3 regions of the Massilia litorea genome follow, and region 1 is predicted to be linked to each of the others. Evidence: predicted binding sites of a transcription regulator. Region 1 holds the regulator's gene; each other region holds the start of a gene.
What was found. Region 1 encodes sigma-54, which starts transcription at its own class of promoters, with help from an activator protein. Its sites were predicted from a motif close to TGGCANGNAANCTGCTTT; they were not measured.
Positions count from the first base shown of each region.

Region 2: the regulator sigma-54 is predicted to act here: its motif matches at 4,174-4,191, upstream of LPB04_RS21735 (CmpA/NrtA family ABC transporter substrate-binding protein).
Region 3: the regulator sigma-54 is predicted to act here: its motif matches at 3,546-3,563, upstream of LPB04_RS17385 (PEP-CTERM sorting domain-containing protein).

Region 1 covers NZ_CP062941.1:799,874-806,986, forward strand. The annotation lists gene rapZ (RNase adapter RapZ) at 45-908, shown strand; gene LPB04_RS03525 (enoyl-CoA hydratase/isomerase family protein) at 1,068-2,153, opposite strand; gene hpf (ribosome hibernation-promoting factor, HPF/YfiA family) at 2,267-2,623, opposite strand; gene LPB04_RS03535 (RNA polymerase factor sigma-54) at 2,687-4,153, opposite strand; gene lptB (LPS export ABC transporter ATP-binding protein) at 4,192-4,953, opposite strand; gene lptA (lipopolysaccharide transport periplasmic protein LptA) at 4,953-5,543, opposite strand; gene lptC (LPS export ABC transporter periplasmic protein LptC) at 5,559-6,161, opposite strand; gene LPB04_RS03555 (KdsC family phosphatase) at 6,206-6,736, opposite strand; gene LPB04_RS03560 (KpsF/GutQ family sugar-phosphate isomerase) at 6,737-7,113, opposite strand, start outside.
Region 2 covers NZ_CP062941.1:4,829,219-4,836,331, reverse strand. The annotation lists gene LPB04_RS21750 (methyl-accepting chemotaxis protein) at 1-706, shown strand, start outside; gene LPB04_RS21745 (bifunctional diguanylate cyclase/phosphodiesterase) at 732-3,413, opposite strand; gene LPB04_RS21740 (hypothetical protein) at 3,651-4,001, opposite strand; gene LPB04_RS21735 (CmpA/NrtA family ABC transporter substrate-binding protein) at 4,409-5,614, shown strand; gene ntrB (nitrate ABC transporter permease) at 5,643-6,584, shown strand; gene LPB04_RS21725 (ABC transporter ATP-binding protein) at 6,597-7,113, shown strand, end outside.
Region 3 covers NZ_CP062941.1:3,856,260-3,863,372, reverse strand. The annotation lists gene mtoX (methanethiol oxidase) at 1-561, opposite strand, end outside; gene LPB04_RS17400 (LysR family transcriptional regulator) at 669-1,574, opposite strand; gene hmgA (homogentisate 1,2-dioxygenase) at 1,681-3,003, shown strand; gene LPB04_RS17390 (secondary thiamine-phosphate synthase enzyme YjbQ) at 3,016-3,429, shown strand; gene LPB04_RS17385 (PEP-CTERM sorting domain-containing protein) at 3,597-4,187, shown strand; gene LPB04_RS17380 (S8 family serine peptidase) at 4,260-6,047, opposite strand; cyclic di-GMP riboswitch class I at 6,136-6,226, opposite strand; gene LPB04_RS17375 (amidohydrolase family protein) at 6,430-7,113, opposite strand, start outside.

The DNA.
Region 1 (7,113 bases):
GACGATCGGGGACAAAGTTGCTACGGTTGCGGTATCATCGCGCCATGCACATCGTTCTCATCACCGGTATCTCCGGATCGGGCAAATCGGTTGCCCTGAATGTTCTGGAAGACGCGGGTTACTACTGCGTCGACAACCTGCCGCCGGCCTTGCTGCCGCAGCTGGTGAAAGCCGTGTCGAGCGAAGGCACGGGCAAGCTCGCCGTCGCGGTCGATGCCCGCAGCTCGGAATCGCTGACCGAATTGCCGCTGACGGTGGCGCGGCTGAAAGAAGAAGGCCACCAGGTCAAGGTGCTGTTCCTGACCTCGAGCACCCATTCGCTGGTGGCACGCTTCTCCGAAACGCGGCGCAGCCATCCGCTGTCGCACACGCTGCGCCCGGGCGAAAACCCGGCCTCGCGCCGCACGCTGATCGAATGCATCGCCGAGGAGCGTGAACGCCTCGGCGCGATCGAGCAGCTCGGTCACGTGATCGATACCTCCGAGGCATCGGCGAATAAACTGCGCGGCTGGATCAAGGAACTGGCCGAAGTCCAGCACGCACCGCTGACCCTGTTCTTCGAGTCCTTCGCCTTCAAGGTCGGCGTCCCGCTGGACGCCGACTTCGTGTTCGACGTGCGCGCCATCCCGAACCCGTATTACGACCTGGCGCTGCGCCCGCTGACCGGCAAGGACGCCCCCGTGATCGCCTTCCTCGAGGCCCAGCCGAGCGCCACCGAGATGCTGCACGATATCTGCAAGTTCGTGGAAAAGTGGCTGCCTTCGTTCAAGACGGACAACCGCAGCTACCTGACGGTGGCCGTCGGCTGTACCGGCGGGCAGCACCGCTCGGTGTACATGGCGGAGCGGTTGGCGGCCTATTTCAACGAGAGCGAGCGCGTGGTGCTGAGGCATCGCGAGCAGTCGTAGCTCCCGTAGGGTGGGCTCTAGTGAAACCGTCGTTGAGGCCATTGGCCTCAACGACCCCACGCGGTGATACGCGCGGGCTCCGATTTCGTGCCGGATGATCTCGCTGCCACGTATCGCCGCGTGGGCTCGGGGAGCCCACCCTGCGTTACGCGACAGTTATCAGCTTAAATGCCGCAGCGGGTGTGCGTGATCCGGCCAGACAGGTTCGAAGAACCGCTCCACCATTTCCGGAGTCACCGCGTCGAGCGTTGGCGGATTCCAGGCAGGCGCATTGTCCTTGTCGATCACCAGCGCGCGCACGCCTTCCAGCACTTCCCCGTGTTCAAAATTGCGGCGCACCAGCGAGCGTTCCATGCGCAGGCAGTCGGCGACATCGAGCGCGGCCCCACGCTGCAGCATCTCCCAGGTCACGCACATCATCAGCGGCGAACGCTGGCGCATCGCGGCCAGGGCCTTTTGCAGGAACGGATTCTCGTCCTTTTCCAGCGAGGCCATGATGGCGGCCACCGAACTGGCGCCGAAGTGCGCGTCGATCGCGGCGCGCTGCGTCTCCAGCACGCTCTGACCCGCGTCCACAGCGAAGCGCGCGGCGAAGCGACGGATCGCGTCAGCCAGCTGAGCGCCCGGCGTCGATTCGATCAGCGCGTTCAGTTCGCCCAACTGCGCGCCCGGCACGAAGACGTCGGCCAGGCCAACGTACAGCGCGTCGGCAGCGCCGATCGTCAGTCCGGTCAGGCCCAGGTAGTTGCCCAGCTGGCCCGGTGCGTGCGACAGGAAATGGCTGCCGCCGACGTCCGGGAACAGGCCGATGTTCACTTCCGGCATCGCCATCTTCGTGCGCTCGGTCACGATGCGCAGGCCAGTTTCAGGACCGCCCTGGGCGATACCCATGCCGCCGCCCATCACCACGCCGTCCATGATCGATACATACGGTTTCGGATAGAAGTGGATCAGATGGTTCAGCGCGTATTCCTCGGTGAAGAAATCTTCGAGCAGGGCGCTGCCGCCGGTGGGGGTCGCGTGGCCGGCTTCGTGGAAGAAGCGGATATCGCCGCCCGCGCACAGGGCTTTTTCGCTGCTGCTGGTGAGGACGACCGCGCACACCGACGCGTCGTCGCGCCAGGCCAGCAGGATGTCGGTCAGACGCCGCACCATCGCCAGCGAGAGGGAGTTCAGGGCCTTGGGACGGTCGAGCGTGATGATGCCGGTGCCGTTGGCAACGCGGGTCAGGACATGGTCGGTCATGGCGAATTCGTTGATGGAAAAGACAAGCATTTTACCCAAGACACTGCCGTCCACCGCACAAAATGAAAAGGGCGCCTTCCGGCGCCCTCGTTCAGACGGTGCTCGATGCGCGATCAGATCGCAGCAGCAGCCTCTCCGCCTTCAGGCAGGCGCTTGAGCGCCTCACGACTATGGTCCTTCAACATCGTCTTGTATTTCATCACCTGGCGATCGAGCCTGTCCATCAGGAGATCGATCGCCGCATACAGGTCTTGCGCCACACTTTCCACGTGTACGGTCTTGCCGGAGACGCGCAGGTTGATCTCGGCCTTCTGTCGTTTGTCTTTTTCGGTGAGGTTGTCGATCGCGAGGATGACGTGGGAATCGATCACTTGATCGAAATGGCGGGTGATGCGTTCGAGCTTGTTCTGTACGTATTCACGGATGGCGGGGGTGACGTCGAGGTGGTGGCCACTGATGGTGAGATTCATACACACTCCTTTGAAAATGTAGCGGCCGCCGCGCCGCGCAGGGAGTGCGCATGGGGGCCGCTGTTACAAGGATTTGCGGAGACTGACGGGAGGAATCTTGAGTGCCTCGCGGTATTTTGCAACCGTGCGGCGCGCAATGACCATCCCTTGTTCACCGAGCATTTCCGCGATCTTGCTGTCGGATAATGGGTTCTTTGGGTCTTCTGCTCCTGTCAGTTGCGCAATGAGCGCCCGTATCGCCGTAGACGATGCTTCGCCCCCCGCTTCGGTGGCGACATGGCTTCCGAAGAAATACTTCAGCTCAAACATGCCGTGCGGGGTCAGCATGAATTTTTGAGTTGTCACGCGAGAAATTGTGCTCTCGTGTAGTCCTAGTGTATCAGCTATCTCGCGAAGCACAAGGGGACGCATGGCAACCGCGCCATGGCTGAAAAAGTTCTTCTGGCGCTCCACAATTGCCTGCGAAACACGCAGGATCGTGTCGAAACGCTGGCGCATATTTTTAATGAGCCACTTCGCTTCCTGCAGCTGCGCGCTCATCTGGCCTTCGCCTTTGCCCTGCTTGAGCAAATTCGCATAGACGTTGTTCACACGCAGGCGCGGCATCACTTCGTTGTTCAGCGAGACGCTCCAGCCGCCCTTCGACTTGCGGACAATAACGTCCGGTACGACGTAATCCGAGACGCTCGACGCGAAGGCGGCGCCGGGATGCGGATTGCACTGGCGGATCACGGCCTGCGCTTCACGCAGGTCCTCGTCGTCGCAGTCGAGCGCTTTTTTCAGTTTCGTGAATTCGCGCTGCGCGAACCAGCTCAGATACCCCTCGACGATTTTCAGGGCCATGCGCCGCGTCACCAGCGGCACGCCCGGCATCGCGCGGATCTGCAGCGCCAGGCATTCGGATGCGCTGCGCGCGCCGACGCCGACCGGGTCCAGGCTTTGCACCAGCGCCAGCGCGCAGCGCAGTTCGTCCATCTCGACCTCGAGCTCCTCCGGCAAGCGCGCATGGATCTCGTCGAGCTGCTCCTCCAGGTAGCCGTTGTCGTCGATCGCGTCGATCACGAGTTCGGCCAGCGCGCGGTCGCGCGCCGTGACGCCCGTCACGCGAATCTGCTCGCACAGATGCTCGCGCAGGGTCACGCCGACCGCGCCGAGCTGCGGGCGGCCGTCGTCGTCGCCGTCGCCGCTCGATGCGCGCGAACCCTCTCCCCAGTCGCCCTCGGACTCGCCGCGTTCGACCTCGCCGCCTTCGCCGCCCTCGGCCGCCTCGGGCGCAGGGGCGCCCTCCTCGTTGTTCGGCGCCGGCGCCTCGGCTTGCGCCGGCGCGCTGTTGATCGCGCCGTCGGCCAGCAGGCGCACCGAGTGGTCGAGCGGGTCGTCGAGCCGTTCGAGCAGCGGGTTATCGGACAGGATCTGCTCGATCTCCTGATGTAGTTCAAGGGTGGAGAGCTGCAGCAGGCGGATCGACTGCTGAAGCTGCGGCGTGAGCGCCAGGTGCTGCGAAGTCCGGAGTTGCAGGGATTGTTTCATGGTGCCGCTCGGTGTCCCGTGTTGTTGCTACAGCCTTGCTACATGCGGAAGTGTTCGCCCAGGTAGACGCGTCGTACCGACTCGTCGGCGATGATGTCGTCGGGACGTCCCGACGCCAGCACCGCGCCCTGGTTGATGATGTAGGCGCGGTCGCAGATGCCGAGCGTCTCGCGCACATTGTGGTCGGTGATCAGGACGCCGATGCCGCGCTCCTTCAGGAAGCGCACGATGCGCTGGATCTCGATCACGGCGATCGGGTCGACGCCGGCGAACGGCTCGTCGAGCAGCACGAAGCGCGGATTGGTCGCCAGCGCGCGCGCGATCTCGACGCGGCGCCGCTCGCCGCCCGACAGCGACAGGGCCGGGTTCTCGCGCAGCTTCTCGATCTGCAGTTCGGCCAGCAGCGAGTCGAGGCGCGTATTGATGGCATCCTTCGTCAGCGCCTTGCCGTTGTCGTCGCGCTGCAGTTCGAGCACGGCGCGGATATTGTCTTCCACCGTCAGCTTGCGAAACACCGAGGCTTCCTGCGGCAGGTACGACAGGCCCATCACCGCGCGCCGGTGGATCGGCAGGCTCGAAATGTTGGCGCCATTGATCTCGATGGTGCCGGCGTCCGACGGCACCAGGCCGACGATCATGTAGAACGAGGTGGTCTTGCCGGCGCCGTTGGGGCCGAGCAGGCCGACGACTTCGCCGCAGCCGACTTCCAGCGAGACGTCGCGCACGACCAGGCGCTTGCCATAGCTTTTTTGCAGTCCGCGCACCACCAGGGTGCTGCGGTTGTCGCGTGCATCTTTCATTATTTCTTTCCTGGTGCTGCCGGCGCTGCCGGAGCCGCCGCTGGAGCCGCGGCGGGCGCAGTGCGGCGCGGCGCGATGATCAGGGTCCCGCGGCCGCCGCCGGACTTGGTCTCGCCGCTGGCGTCGTTGCGCACGGTGGCCACTTCCTTGCGGTTGTCGTAGGAGATGTAGGCGCCATCGAGTTCGTTCGTCAGGCGCCCGTTCTCGAGTTCCTTCACGATCGCCTTCGAGAACAGTTTCACGAGTTCCACCCGCTCGTCGTATTCGATGCGCTCGGCCTGGCCTTCGACCCACAGGTCCGGGCCGCCGTCGCGCTTCTGGCGGAAGGTCGCCACGCGCCCCGGGTTCGAAGTAAGCGTGACGTTCATGTAGCCTTCCGGGGTTTCCTTGAGCAGCGCGCGGTCCGACTTCAGGATCAGGGTGCCGCGCGTGAGGACCACATTCCCCGTCAGGATGCGCGTCTGCGTGACTTCGTCGACGTCGAGCGAATCGAAGTTGATGACGGCCTGCTTGAGCGAGTCCGCGCGCTCGGCGTGGGCTGCCGTCAGCGACAGCAGCGAAAGGAAGGCGGCGGCGAAGATGTTTTTCATTAGGGCTCGTTCCTGTTATTGGTTGGGTGCGGGGCTCGTACGCGGCGGATAGACGATCTGGCCGCGGCCGCCGAGGTGCAGCTTCTGCGTCGGGTTCTCGGCCACCATGCCGACGCCGTTGGCCGAGGCGGCGCCGAGCGTCATCTGGACCGGACGATCGGTCTTGACGATCTCGTCGTCGGCCAGCACGGTCAGGGCCTCGGTTTTCGCGCGCAGGGCCGCGCTCTTCGGCGTGGCCGGGCGGTTGACGTCGACGTTGCCCATCAACTCGACGCGGTCTTCGCCGTGGTAGACCTGGCCGCGGTCGGCGTGCATGGTCATGCGCGGGCGGCCCGGCGCCATGCTCTCGACGACCGGCCTGGTCACTTCCGAAACGTCGTTGTCCGGATGGTGGGCCAGGCGCGCGCCCGACACCACGTAGCGCGGCGCGCCGTGTTCGGTCATGCGCACGAAGCTGAAATTCTCGACGATGTAGTCGGGTTCGTTCAGGCCGTTGCCGACGCCCGTCGCATCGTCGGTCTGGACCGCCTGCAGCAGCCAGAAGCTGCCGAAGGCGAAGAAGACCGCCGTCAGCATCAAGGCCAGCAGGCGCCAGCGGTGCGCGGTCCGTTTGTTCACGTAGGTTGCCATGCGGTTAAGCGCTTAGTCGAATTCATTTGAACTCATGCGAAATAGGGCGAGAGCGCCTGCTCGTACGTGCCCTGGGCGCGCATGACCATGTCGCACACTTCGCGCACGGCGCCGCGGCCGCCGCCGGCTTTCGTCACATAGTGCGCACGGTGCTGCACTTCCGGATGCCCGGTCGGCACCGTCACGGCGAAACCGACTTTCGTCAGCAGCGGCAGGTCGATCACGTCGTCGCCGATGTAGCCGCACTGCTCGGCCGTGAAGCCGGTCTGCTCGAGCAGCTCGGCAAACGCGACGCGCTTGTCATGGTGGCCCTGCCAGACGTGGTTGATGCCGAGGTCGCGGGCACGCGCCAGCACGATCGGCGATTTGCGCGCGCTGATGATGGCGGTGATCACGCCCGTCTTCTGCAGCAGCTGGATGCCGAGGCCATCGAGCACGTTGAAGGTCTTGGTGACCTCGCCGTCCGGCCCATAGGTCAGGCTGCCGTCGGTCAGGATGCCGTCGACGTCGAAGATCATCACTTTTACGCGCGCCGCGCGGGTCATGTGTTCCAGCGGGGTCATTTAAATCACCTTGGCGCGCGTCAGGTCGTGGATGTGCAGCGCGCCGACCAGCACGCCCGCTTCATCGACGACCAGCATCTGGTTGATGCGGAACTCTTCCATGATCGCGACCGCGTCGACCGCCAGCTGGTCGGGGTGCACGGTGCGCGCGCCGACGTGCATCACGTCGCGGATGGTCACATTCGAAAAGTCCTGCATGCGCTCGATCAGGCGGCGCAGGTCGCCGTCGGTGAACACACCCAGCGGCTTGAAGCCGGGGTCGACCACGGCCGTCATGCCCATGCCCTTCTGGCTGATCTCCAGCAGCGCGCGGGTGAGCGGCGTATCCGGGGTCACGGCGGGAATCGCTTCTCCGCTGCGCATCACGTCGCGCACAT
Region 2 (7,113 bases), 1.2 Mb from region 1:
CGTGGCGCAGGTGGTCGAGACCATGGGCGGCATCAACGCCTCGGCCGGCAAGATCGTCGACATCATCGCCGTCATCGACGGCATCGCCTTCCAGACGAATATCCTGGCGCTGAACGCCGCCGTCGAAGCCGCACGTGCCGGCGAACAGGGCCGCGGCTTCGCGGTCGTGGCGGGCGAAGTGCGCAACCTGGCCCAGCGCAGCGCGGCGGCGGCGAAAGAGATCAAGAGCCTGATCGACGATTCGGTCGGCAAGGTGCAGCATGGCTCGGCGCTGGTCGACCAGGCCGGCGCGACGATGAAGGAAATCGTCGCCAGCGTCAGCCGCGTCACCGACATCATGGCCGAGATCAGCGCCGCCAGCCAGGAACAGACGGCCGGCATCACCCAGGTCAACGAAGCGATCGTCCAGATGGACCAGACCACCCAGCAGAATGCGGCCCTGGTCGAGCAGGCCTCGGCGGCGGCGCAGTCGCTGCAGCACGAAGCGGCTGCGCTGGCGCGCACGGTGGGCGCGTTCCGGATCGGAGGCAGCATGACCGCGCCCGCAGCGGCACCGGCAGCGGCGCCGGCGCGTGCGGCGGCCCCGAAGGCGCCGGCCCGCGCCCAGCTCGCGAAACCGGCCGCGCCCACCGTTCGCGCGCAGCCGCGTCCGCTGCAAAAGGAAGCGGCCGCAACGACCGCGGCCGACGGCTGGGAAGAGTTCTAAGCAAGCAGGGCGTGCTCGCCGGAGCTCAGGCGAGCACCGCGCGGTTCGCTTCGATCAGCGCCGGCACCACGTCGGCCTCGACCGGGCGGCTGAACAGGAAGCCCTGGTAATCGTCGCAGGCGAGGCCGCGCAGGATCGCCAGCTGCTCCTCGGTCTCGACGCCTTCGGCCACCACTGCCAGTTTCAGGTTGCGCGCCAGGTTGACGATCGAGCGCACGATGGCGGCGCTGTCCTCGTCGCGGCCGAGGTCGCGGATGAAGGCGCGGTCGATCTTCAGGCGCTGCACCGGGAAGCGCTTCAAGGCCGCCAGGCTCGAGTAGCCGGTCCCGAAATCGTCGATCGACAGCTCGACGCCGAGCGCGCGGATCGCGTGCAGCAGGGCGTCCACTTCCACCTCGCGGCTCATCAGGGCCGTTTCCGTAATTTCAAACTCCAGGCAGCCGGCATCGACGCCGGTCTCCTCAATGCAGCGCTGCATCATCGGCACCAGGTCCTTCTGGTCGAACTGGCGCGGCGATAAATTCACCGCCACTCTCAGCCGCGCACCGCCCGCGTTCCAGCGCGCCAGCTGGCGGCAGGTCTCGTGCAGTACCCAGGCCCCGATCGGCACGATCAGTCCGGTGCGTTCGGCGAGCGGAATGAAGCGCACCGGCGACACCTCGCCCAGTTCCGCGTTCTGCCAGCGCAGCAGCGCCTCGAAGCCGACGATGCGCCCGGACGCCAGCGCCACCTTCGGCTGGTACACCATGCGCAATTCGCCGCGCTCGAGGGCGCGCCGCAGCTGGGCCTCGACGGTCAGGCGCTCGTCGAGGTCGATCTGTGCGCTCTCGGAGAAGAAATGGATGGCGTCGCCCTCGAGGTCGATGCGGTTGCGTGCGCTCTCGGCGCGCCGGAACAATTCGTCCGCCGTCTGCCCGTCTTCGGGGAAGACCGAGACGCCGAAGCGCGGGCCGAGGAAAAACTCGCGGCCGTTGACGGTAAGCGCGCTCGAGAGCCGGCGGTGCAGCGCTTGCGCGAATTCCTCCAGTTCGCCGCGTCCGTGGTGAGCATGCACGACCACGGCGAACTCGTTGCCCTTGATGCGCGCCACGCCGGCCGCGCGCGGCAGCTGGGACTGGAACAGGGCGCCGACCTCGCGCAGGGCGGCCTCGCCCGCTTCGTGGCCGAGCAGGTCGCTGATCTCGTGCAGGCGCGCCAGCGATACCACCAGGGTGCCGAGCAGGGTGCCCTTGGCGGCGGCATCGGCCAGTTCGCCCCCGAGCAGGTGGCGGAAATGGTTCTGGTTCGGCAGCCCGGTCAGTGCGTCGAAGTTCGCCAGGTAGGCCAGGTGGGCCTCGGCCCGTTCGCGTTCGGTGATGTCGGTCAGCAAGTTGACGAGCTGCACCTGTCCGGACGCGTCCAGCAGCTGCGCGGTCTGCTGGATCACGCTGCGCGCGTCGCCGCTGCCGTCCCTGACCGTGGCGAGCGCCTCGTCGGTACGACCGCTACCCATCACCAGCGCGTAGCGCCGCTCGCGCTCGGCCGCGCCGCCCGGGTCGAGCACCTGCCCTTCGAGATGCCCGGCCATCTCCGCCGGCGCGCGCCCGACGAAGCGGGTGAAGGCATCGTTCCACATCACCAGCCGGCGCGCGCTGTCGAGCACCCAGATCGGCGTGCGCACGGCATTCAAGATCGCCGCCAGGTAACCGGCGCTGCGGCCGGCGCGCGCCTCGCTCGCCTCCAGCCGGGCGATCAGCGCATGCTGTTGCCGCGTATCGCGCGCCACGCGCCAGGCCAGGAACACGAGGGTCAGGCAGATCAGCGCCACCAGCGACACGGCCGTCCACAGCCGGCCGTACCAGGACGCCAGCGCGACCGACTTGTTCATGCCGGTGATGATCACGAGCGGATGATTCCTGACGGCGTCGTAACCGTAGATGCGGTGCAGGCCGTCGACCGGGCTCGCCGCCTCGAACGCGCCGCGCGGGCTGGCCGGCAGCTGCTGCTGGAACAGGGGGGTATCGATGAACGAGCGCCCGATGTTGGACGGCAGGGTCGGACCGCGCACCAGCATCGTCCCATCCCGGTGCAACAGGGTCACCGAGCCGCCTTTGCCCAGTTCCACCAGGCTGTAGATGTCCTCGAAGCGCTCCGAATCGACCTGCGCCAGCACCGAACCGGCGGGCCGCCCGGCCGCGTCGCGGAGCGGCCCGGCGACGTTGATCACGCCGCGGCCGGTCGCTTTGTCGACCGAGGTGATGGCGACGTGCATCGCATCGTCGCGCAGGACCGCGGCGACAGGAGCGGCCGGCGCGGGTGCGCGCACAGCGGCACCGGCCGGCGTGGCGCTTGCCAGCGGCCGTCCGTTCAGGTCGAAGACGTACAGTCCCAGCAGGTATTCGCGCGCGACGCCCTGGCCGTCGAAATAGTCGAGCCGCACCGGCGCCTGGCCCGATGCCGACGCATAGCTGCGCTGGACCTGGCGAATGGTCTCGTCGACGGCCTGGGCGACGACTTCGGTCTGCGCGGCAAACGCGATCGCCAGGTTGCGCAGCGTGGTTTTCTGCTGGCGCATCGTGTCCTCGTAGCTGACCTTGAGCATGGCCGCGGTGCCGAGGACCAGGGTCAGGATCAGCAACACCACGAGGGCGCTGAGGCTGGCCGGCGGATACGGACCGGGCTTCGGAGGCGGCGCTGCGGAGGGCGCGGAAGGGTGGCGATCGGTCATCTCGGACGCATCGTTTGGCCTCGTAGGCGTGGGAACCGGGTCATGTGGCTTCGTCAGTGCGTTGGAAAGCGAGGGCACGGCGGAGCCGCGCACGTATCCGGATTATGCAATAAGGCGCGTAAGGGCGGCACGCGAAAACAGAACAGTTCCGCTCAAGAACTGCGCCCGCAGCCGCATGGCCCTCCATGAGGACGCCTGAGCGCCCGCCGTGGCTGCCGGCGGATGCCCGCCGCAGGGCTAGCGTCCGGCGGTGCGAAGCATACCGAGCCGTTGCCCGGCGGGGAAACGTTCGTGCCGGATCCGGATGCGCTCGACCGAACCCGCCGGCAGGTATTCCACCGTCAGGGACCCGTCGCGCGAGGCGAGCAGGTTCGGCGCAACCGGATGCAGTGCCTTGCGCCCGGCATTGTCAAGGTCGATATACAGTGTCCCATCGAGAACCGACAGGCGCACGCTGCGTCCCGTCTCGAGCCGGTACTCGCCGGCGATATCGTGTTTCAGGTCTTCGGCCTCTCCTTGGTCGATCGGTGCGGCGGCGACAGCGGCAGCCTGGGTGCAGGCGAAGACGAGGCAGAGCAGGGTACGCATGGCAGTCTCCTTCGGTGAAGGTGGAGCGCTACGGGTGCATGCGGTTTGACCCAGGTGGAAGCGGAAAGCTCCCGTCCAAAATGATGCGCTGCGCAATCCTGGTGCGGCGTCGGCGCAAGCGCGCGGTGCGCCGGCCCGGTGGCCGCATGCCGCTCTCCTGTATGAAGCGCAGTGGCACGAACATTGCATATTGACCACGAGCGCAATGAAGCGCACGTGTGTCCTGCCAATGGCGGCAGGTCCACAGGACAACGACGTCTACCGAAACATGAATCCGTTCGTGTTGGGGTGGACGTTTTTTTTTGCCGTGACTACATGTGGGATTTGCGATGGAAAATCAGAAGCTTCAAGAGAAGAACACCGTGCCAGCGGGCGCCGACGAGGTGAATACCACGCGCAGGAACCTCATGCATGGCGCAGGCCTGCTGGTGGGAGGAAGCCTGTTGGGTCTGGCAAGCGGCGGCGTGTGGGCAGCGGGCTCGGACAAGCCGGAAAAAGAGGAAATCAGGATCGGCTTCATCCCGCTGACCGACTGCGCGTCGGTCGTGATGGCCTCGGTCCTGGGCCTCGATAAAAAATACGGCGTCAAGTTCGTGCTCAGCAAGGAAGCCTCCTGGGCCGGCGTGCGCGACAAGCTGTCCAACGGCGACCTGGATGCCGCCCACGTGCTGTACGGCCTGCTCTACGGCGTCCAGATGGGGATCGGCGGCCAGGCGAAGGCCATGGCGGTGCTGATGGGCCTGAACAACAACGGCCAGGCCATCACGCTGTCGAAGGCGCTGGCCGACAAGGGCGCGACCGACGGCGCCTCGCTGGCGAAGCTGATGCGGACGGACAAACGCGACTACACCTTCGCCCAGACCTTCCCGACCGGCACCCATGCGATGTGGCTGTACTACTGGCTGGCGGCCAACGGCATCGATCCGATGAAGGACGCCAAGGTCATTACGGTGCCGCCGCCGCAGATGGTCGCCAATATGCGGGTCGGGAACATGGATGGCTTCTGCGTGGGCGAGCCCTGGGGGCACCGCGCCATCATGGACGGCATCGGCATCACGGCCGCCACCACCCAGGACATCTGGCGCGACCATCCCGAGAAAGTGCTGGGCTGCACGCTGGACTTCGCCAGAAAAAATCCGAATACCTGCCGCGCCATGATGGCCGCCATCCTCGAAGCCGGCAAATGGATCGACGCTTCGCTGGCCAACAAGAACAAGATGGCCGAGGTCATCGCCGCCAAGTCCTATGTCAACACCAGCAAGGACGCGATCGACCAGCGCATCATGGGCCGCTACCAGAACGGCCTGGGCCGGACCTGGGACGACCAGAACCACATGAAGTTCTACAACGAGGGCGCCGTCAACTTCCCCTGGCTGTCGGACGGCATGTGGTTCATGACCCAGCACCGCCGCTGGGGCCTGCTGAAGGACGATCCGGACTACCTGGCCGTGGCCACGGCGGTCAACCAGGTCGAGCTGTACAAGGAAGCCGCCACCATGACGCGCACGCCGGTGCCGAAAAGTCCCTTGCGCAGCTCGAAACTGATGGACGGCTCCGTCTGGGACGGCAGGAACCCGAAAGCCTACGCCGCCTCGTTCAAGATCAAGGTCTGACCATGATCCCGCCAGAGACGGAAACACCATGAGCGCCATGCTGAAATCCGAAGCGCAGGAACTGCCGCCTGCGGTCACCGCAGCCGATATCCTCGCCATGAACGCAGGGCAGCCGGCCCGGCCCCTTCCAGCGTCCACTGCGGCGCCGCGGCCGGCGTCCCCGGCAGCGCGCCGCCCGCTGCCGGGCCGGTCGTTCTCCGCGGCGGTGAAACTGGTCCTGCCGCCGCTGGCCGGCATCGCCCTGGTGGTGCTGGCCTGGCAAATCATTGCCGCCCGCAACAGCGCCTTCCCGTCGCCGCTGGCGACCTTCAGGGAAGCGCTGGTGCTGTTCGCCGATCCGTTCTACCGCAATACCCCGAATGACCAGGGTATCGGCTGGAACGTGCTGGCCTCGCTGAAACGGGTGGCGCTCGGTTTCGGCCTGGCCGCATTGATCGGCATTCCGCTGGGCTTCGTCATCGGCCGGGTGCGTTTTGCGGCCAGCATGTTCGGTCCCATCATCAGCCTGCTCAAGCCGGTGTCGCCGCTGGCCTGGCTGCCGATCGGCCTGCTGGTCTTCAAGTCGGCCGACCCGGCGGCGATCTGGTCGATCTTCATCTGCTCGATCTGGCCGATGGTGATCAATACCGCGGTCGGCGTCCAGCGCGTGCCGCAGGACTACATGAACGTCGCGCGCGTGCTGAACCTGTCCGAATGGAAGGTCGTGACGAAGATCGTGCTGCCGTCCGCATTGCCCTACATATTGACCGGCGTGCGCCTGGCGATCGGCACCGCCTGGCTGGTGATCGTCGCCGCGGAAATGCTGACCGGCGGCGTGGGCATCGGCTTCTGGGTCTGGGACGAGTGGAACAACCTGAACGTCGCGCACATCATCATTGCCATCGTCATCATCGGGGTGGTCGGCCTGCTGCTGGAACAGGCGCTGATGGCGCTGGCCCGTGCGCTCACCCACGAACAAACAGCCAACTGAAAGAGGCCGACCATGGACCATCCAAAATTCATCGACATCACCAACGTGGAAATGGCGTTCGCCACGAAGAAGGGCGTGTTCCAGGCACTGCGCGGCATCGACCTGACGGTGCGCAAGGGCGAGTTCATCACCCTGATCGGCCATTCCGGCTGCGGCAAGTCGACCCTGCTCAACCTGATCGCCGGCCTGCTGAAGCCGACGGCGGGCGTGCTGCTGTGCGCGAATCGCGAAATCGCCGGACCCTCGCCGGAGCGGGCGGTGGTGTTCCAGAACCACTCGCTGCTGCCCTGGCTGACCTGCTACGAGAACATCCACCTCGGCGTCGAGCGCGTCTTCGGCCGTACCGAAACGCGGGCCCGGCTGCGCGAGCGTACCCTGGACGCGCTGGCGCTGGTCGGCCTGACGAGCGCCGAAGGCAAGCGGCCGCATGAGATCTCGGGCGGGATGAAGCAGCGCGTCGGCATTGCCCGCGCGCTGGCGATGCAGCCGAAGGTGCTCCTGATGGACGAACCCTTCGGCGCCCTCGATG
Region 3 (7,113 bases), 2.1 Mb from region 1:
CATGTCGTAGGTCCGGATGAACTCGCCCTTGTTGTTGTACAGGGCCATGCCGGTGGTGCCGCCGCCGTCCTTGTTGTTCGACAGCGCCCCGACCAGCATCCTGCCGGGCAAGGCATAGAAGGTGTGCGGGCCCACCAGCCCGGAGCGTTTGGCGAAATCGGCTATCGTGTTCACCAGCCGCGGCTTCGCGGGATCGGTGTGGATGTCGAATACATAGATCTTGCTGTCGTCGAGGCCGCCGGCCCAGAGGAAGCGGCGGTCGTCGGTGAAACCGGCATGGTGGGCCTCGCCGCGCCCGCCCACGGAGACTTGCGTGATCACCTGGCCGAACCTGGGCGATTTCGGATTCACGTCGAGGGTGACCAGCTTGTCCGAGCCGTCGCCCATCCCCTTCACGCCCAGGGTCCACACGTACAGGTAGTCTTCCTGCCCCTTGACCAGGCTGGACAGGTAGGGGGAGTTGCAGGTCTCGTCCGCGAAGGCCTGCGGGACGGTGAAGCCGAACATGAGCGCAGTCAGCGCAAGCGGCGCGGCCGCGCGGGTGAGTCGATGCAGTTGCATGTTGATCTCCTGTCAGGACAAGCCGTCAGGATCGCTGTCCGCAAGGTTTAGAGTTTGCGTTAGATCAAAGCGAGCGGATTAAACGAGCTCGAGCGTGGCCGTCCGCCCTATTGGGCGAAGGTACCGGCGACCAGCCCGCGCAGCCACTGGTTGCCCGGGTCCTGGTTGTAGCGCCGGTGCCAGAACATATTGGTCTGCAGCGGCGGCAGCTTCAGGGGCGGCGTGATCCAGGCCAGGCCGAAGGGCGGCCCGGCCCGCTCGGCCAGCTTCTGCGGCACCGTCACCACCAGGTCGCTGGCCTGGACGATGTAGGGCACGGCCGTGAAATGCGGCACCCGGAAGCGCGTCGAGGCGCCGATCCCGGCCTTTTCCAGCAGCTGGTTGATGCGGTCGTAAGGACTCTCGCTGGAGTCGACGAACAGGTGCTCGGCGGCGGCGAAGCGGGCCAGGTCGACTTTGCCTTCGGTGAGCGGATGGCCGCGCCTGACCATGCTCACATAGGGCTGGCGAAACAGCAGGCGCTGATACAAGGCTTCGGAAATGTCCTCGAAGGGACCGATCGCCAGGTCGACCCGCCCGCTCTCCATTTCTTCCTTGAGCGCGATACTGCCCGCGCGGCGCGAGCTGATCTGCAGGTGGGGCGCCGCCAGGCGGCAGCGTTCGATCAGGGCCGGCATGAAATGCAGCTCGCCGACGTCGGTCATGGCGATCGTGAAGCGGCGCGTGCTGGCGGCGGCTTCGAAGGCGCTGCGCTGGTTCAGGGCCAGCGCGACCTGGGCCAGGGCGGCGCCGACCGGTTCCGCCAGGCTTTGCGCGAAGGGCGTGGGCTGCATGCCCTGCCCCGTACGCACGAACAGCGCGTCGCCGAACAGGCGGCGCAGGCGCGCCAGCGCATTGCTGACGGCCGACTGGCTGAGGTTCAGGCGGCGCGCCGCGTTCGAAATCTGGCGTTCGCGGTAGACTTCCTGGAACACGGCCAACAGGTTCAGGTCGATATCGTGCGGCTCGATCACAAGGGACTCCAGTATTTAGCAGATGAATAGTCTACATTCATCTATTCACGTCGTAAAATGCCAACGCCTGACTTAGAGTGCACGGAAATACTGCAAGGAGATCCGCATGACCCAGCACATCGGTACCGAATCCGCTTACCAATCAGCTTATTTGTCTGGATTCGGCAACGAATTCGCCACCGAAGCCCTGCCCGGCGCCTTGCCGAAGCACCGCAATTCGCCCCAGCAGGTCGCCTATGGTTTGTACGCCGAGCAGCTTTCCGGCACGGCCTTCACGGCCCCGCGCGCGCATAACCGCCGCTCCTGGCTGTACCGCATCCGGCCGGCGGCCATGCACGGGCCGTTCGAACAAATCGACAAGGGCCGCATCGTCGGCAGTTTTACCGACGTCGCCCCGCCGCCGAACCAGATGCGCTGGAGTCCGCTGCCGCTGCCCGATGCGCCCACCGATTTCGTCGACGGCTGGGTCACCATGGCCGGCAACGGCTCGCCGGAAAGCATGACCGGTTGCGCGATCCACCTGTACGCGGCGAACCGCTCGATGACCGACCGCTTCTTTTACTCGGCCGACGGGGAACTGCTGATCGTGCCCCAGCAGGGCCGCCTCGAGATCGCCACCGAGCTCGGTACGATCGCGCTGGAACCGCAGGAAATCGCCGTCGTCCCGCGCGGCGTCCGCTTCCAGGTGCGCCTGCCGGACGGCACCGCGCGCGGCTATATCTGCGAGAACTTCGGCGCCCTGTTGCGCCTGCCCGACCTGGGGCCGATCGGCTCGAACGGCCTGGCCAACCCGCGCGACTTCCTGACGCCCGTCGCCCGCTATGAAGAACGCGAAGGCGATTTCCAGCTGGTGGCGAAATTCTGCGGCAACCTGTGGAGCGCCAAGATCGGGCACTCCCCGCTCGACGTCGTCGCCTGGCACGGCAACTACGCGCCCTATAAATATGACCTGCGCCACTTCAACACCATCGGCTCGATCAGCTACGACCATCCGGACCCGTCGATCTTCCTGGTCTTGCAGGCCCCTTCCGACACCCCGGGCGTCGACACCCTCGACTTCGTGATCTTCCCGCCGCGCTGGCTGGTCGGCGAAGACACCTTCCGCCCGCCCTGGTTCCACCGGAATGTCGCCAGCGAATTCATGGGCCTGGTGCATGGCGCCTACGACGCCAAGGCCGAGGGCTTCGTGCCGGGCGGCGCCAGCCTGCACAATTGCATGAGCGGGCACGGACCGGATGCGGCGACCTTCGACAAGGCCAGCACGGCCGATACGGGCAAGCCGGCGAAGGTCGGTGACACCATGGCCTTCATGTTCGAAACCCGCAACGTGCTCTGCCCGACCGCGCACGCCCTCGCTTCCCCGCAGCTCCAGGCCGGGTATCACGACTGCTGGGCCGGCATCCGGAAAAACTTCCGGCCGACGCCGTAAGGGAGCGGCCCGATGGCGCACCAGCACATCCTGCATGTCGAGACCCGCGGCCGCGGCACCCGCGACATCACGCACGAGGTGGCGCAAGTCGTCGCGGCGTCCGGCATCGCCTGCGGGCTGGCCCAGGTCTTCGTCCAGCACACCAGCTGCTCGCTGACGATCACGGAGAACGCCGACCCCGACGTGCGGCGCGACCTCGACACCGTACTGGGACGCCTCGCGCCGGACGGCGACCCGGCCTACCGCCACAATGACGAAGGCCCCGACGACATGGCGGCGCACGCGCGCAACGTGCTGACCGATACGGGTATCACGGTCCCGGTCGGCGGCGGCCGGCTGCTGCTCGGTACCTGGCAGGGCATCTTCCTATGGGAGCATCGGACCAGGCCGCATCGGCGCACGGTGGTGGTCACGGTCATCGGCTGAATCGGCCCCGCAGCTGGGACTGCGCTGTCGAAATAATTTACAGTGGTCAACTACTATTGTGTTTTCCACACCTCAAATAAATGCTGTTCATTAACAAATCAAGCACTTACGCACGCTGGCACGCCCTTTGCATATAGATGGGCTGACAACTAAAAAGAGGGTTGACCATGTACGCAACGAAGATGAAGAGCATCCTGATTGCAGCAATCGCAGCAACCGGCCTGGCAGCAGGCAGCGCCATGGCAGGACCAACGATGGACGAGTTCCTGAAATCGTACGACAGCGCCAGCTCGGGCGCCGGAACCGAACTGAGCTTTTTCGAAGATGCAACCGGCAACGATTACAACCAAAACGACCTGACCAAGATCGACGGTACCAACGGCGCGACGTTCGACGCGGCGACCGGTTTGTTCGTGATCAATGTTGCCGCACCAGGACCAGGTTATTTCCTGCTGAAGTTTGGCACCGGCGGCAGCAATACCAATCTCGACACCTATGTCTTCAAGAATACCGGCGACCTGACGCAACTCGTCTGGAGCAGCTCCCAGGTGAATTTCCTGAGCGGTGGTGACTGCTCGGACACCAAGAATGATAACAACTGCAACATCGGCCGCCTGAGCCACATCACCTACGTGCCGGGCGACGACGGCACCGGCGGTCCTGGCGGCAATCCTGGCGAAGTGCCGGAACCGGCTTCGCTTGCCCTGCTGGGCGCGGGCCTGGCCGGCATGGCCCTGCGCCGCCGCAGCCGTCAATAAGCCTTCGATCCTGCGATCAGGCGAAAAAAATGGCGCCCCGCAGGGCGCCATTTTCCATTGCGTCGGACGGTTTTAATTGACCGTGACGGCAACCGATTTCGTGCTGGCGTTGCCGGCCGCGTCGCGCGCGGTGACCGAAACCGTATGGGTGCCGGCGCGCTCCTTTTTGGTGTTCCAGCTGTACGACAGCGAACCGCCGCTGCCGCTGGCCTTCAGCACGCCGTCGATCGACAGGCTGGTGCGGATGCCGGCGGCGCCCGCGTTGTCGGTGGCGCTGACGCTCACCGCCACCGTACCGTTGACCGCGCCGGCGACCGGGTTGGTGATGTTGACGCTTGGCGCGATCGTGTCGCTCGGCACCGAGGTGGTGACGTTGGCGACGTTCACCGACACCGTGCTCGAGGCGCCCGCATTGCCGGCGGCGTCATACGCGACCGCGACCAACGCGGCCATGCCGTTCGGCGAACCGGCCGAGTTCCAGCTGAAGCTGTACGGCGCGGCGCTGTCGGTGGCGACCACGGTGCCGTTCACCTTCAGCTCGACGCGGGCCACGCCGACGTTGTCAAGCGCATTCACGCTGACCGGCACCGAACCCGACACCGTGCTGCTGCCCAGCGGCGCGGCAATCGAGGCCGTCGGCGCGGTGGTGTCGACCGTGCTGACGAAGGCGCGGGCGGCGCTGACGGCGGCCGCGGCGTTCACGCGGCCATAGCCGAACACCGGATCGCGGCCGGCCGCGCCCAGGTCGACCGCGGTCTTGAACAGCAGCGACTCGACCTGCGCCGAGCTCAGGTCGGGACGCGATGCCATCATCAGGCCGGCCACGCCTGCGGCGACAGGGCTGGCGAACGAGGTGCCGTTCCAGGCCGAATAGCCGAGCGCGTTGTTGGTGGTCCAGATGCCGGTGCCGGGCGCCGCCAGCGAGACAAAGCTGCCCCAGCTGGAGAAGCTCGATTTGGCGTCGTAGCTGTCGGTCGATGAGACGATGATGAAGGCGGTGTCGGGCACCACGTTTTCATCGACGTTGTTATTGCCGGCCGAGATGAAGACCAGGCCGCCCTTGCTCTTCATGTAGTTCGAGGCGCTTTTCACGGCCGAGCTGCCCGCGATGCCGACAAAACTGACGTTGGCGACGCGCGCGCCGTGGTCGGCGGCGTAGGTGATGCCGCTGGCGATGGTGCTGAAATAGGCCTGGCAGGCGCCGGCCGCATCCTTGAACACGATACGGATCGGCATGATCTTCGCGGCGCCGGCGATACCGGCCACGCCCAGCGCATTGTTGGTGCTGGCCGCGGCCGTGCCGGCCACCGCCGTGCCATGGCCGCACAGGTCGCTGGTGTCGGTATTGTTGTCCTGGACGTTGAAGCCGGGAACGATGCGGTCCTTCAGGTCCGGGTGGGCGACGTTGACGCCGGTATCGAGCACGGCGATCGTGATGCCGCTGCCCTGGGTGCTGTCCCAGGCGGTCGGGGCGCCGATCTTGCCGATGTGCCAGGCGCTGCCGATGTAAGGATCGTTGACGGCCATCGCGACCGTGACTTTACGGTCGAGCTCCGCAAACTTGAGTTCCGGGCGGCGCGCCAGCTTGGCGACCACGTCCTCTTCCGACAGGCCGGGCGGCAGGTCGACGATCTGCATGCGGCTCTGGCCGACCTTGCGGCGCTTGCCGCCGTGGGCCTTGACCAGGTCGTCGAGCTCGGCGTCGGAGAGGCCGGCGCGCGCTTCGATCAGGATGCGGCCGCGCGCGAATTCGCCAGGCTGTGCGGCCTGGGCGCTGGCGCCGAACGAGAGGACGAGACTGGCGACTGCCAGTGCGGCGGCGGTTTGACGCAGGGAGAAGAGGTTGGAAGCATTGATCATGGCAAGCGAATCCTGTTAGGTAGAAATCACAGGAATGCTGGCCGTATGCATCCGGGCGAACGAAAGCTCGCAACACGGAATGTCGATGCCTGGCAGTCCTGCCGTCATGGAGCCATGCATGGCTCGGTAGACCGTTGACTTTGCGTCCACCGCTTTCGCGGTGTTTGCCCTTTTCAGTTACTGAGCAGAGTGTAGCCCTGGAATTTCCGTAAGGCAACCTAAACACGCATGCGCGTGATCTCTGTCGTATTTCTGCTAAAGAATATGGCGGTTGCAAGTTCAAAATCTTGGCGGCAGGATACCTCGTTTACTCAGCAATGCAAAATATTGATGAGTCCTGATGTCACAATGTCATCGCAGCGTCGTGGCCGAATTGCCACAGCTAGCGGAAATACGGCGGCAGGTTGGCGGCGATCTGCGCGAACTCGGCCTCGGTCAGGGGCAGGCGCCGGAACGCCGCCCAGGCCTCGCGCGGACGCAGGTTATTCCCCTGTGCCGAGTCGGTCCCGTAGAGCACGCGCCCCATGCCGACCTGGCGCAGGCGCTTTGCCAGCAGTGCGGCCGCCTCCGCGCTGATGTCGCGGTCGGCGATCGAGGCGACGTCGAACCACAGGTTGCGCGTGCTGCGGCTGCCGCTTTCGGCGGCCGCGGCCAGGGTGGCAAGCACCTCGCGCGCCGGCGGATCCTCGAAGCCCGGCCCGCTCCCGCCCAGGTGCGCGACCTGCACCGGCACGTCGGGCGCGGCCGGCAATACCTTGTCGAGGAAGGCCTGCGCTTGCGCCGCGCCGTAGGGCCGCTTGTTGCGGATGCTGGCGCGCATGTGCACCACGATGGCCATGCCCGCGCGGTTCGCAGCCGCGAACACCTCGGCCAGGCGCTTCAGGTGCGCCTCCTGGTCGAGCTGCACGTCGGAATTCCCGAGATGCAGCTTGAGGCCGCGCTTCAGCCCGGGCTTGCCGGCGCAACGCCTGATCTCGTCGATTGCGTAATCCTTCAGGGGATTGACGCCGCAAAACGCGATCAGGCGGTCCGGAAACTGCGCCGCCTGCGCCGCCGTCCAGTCGTT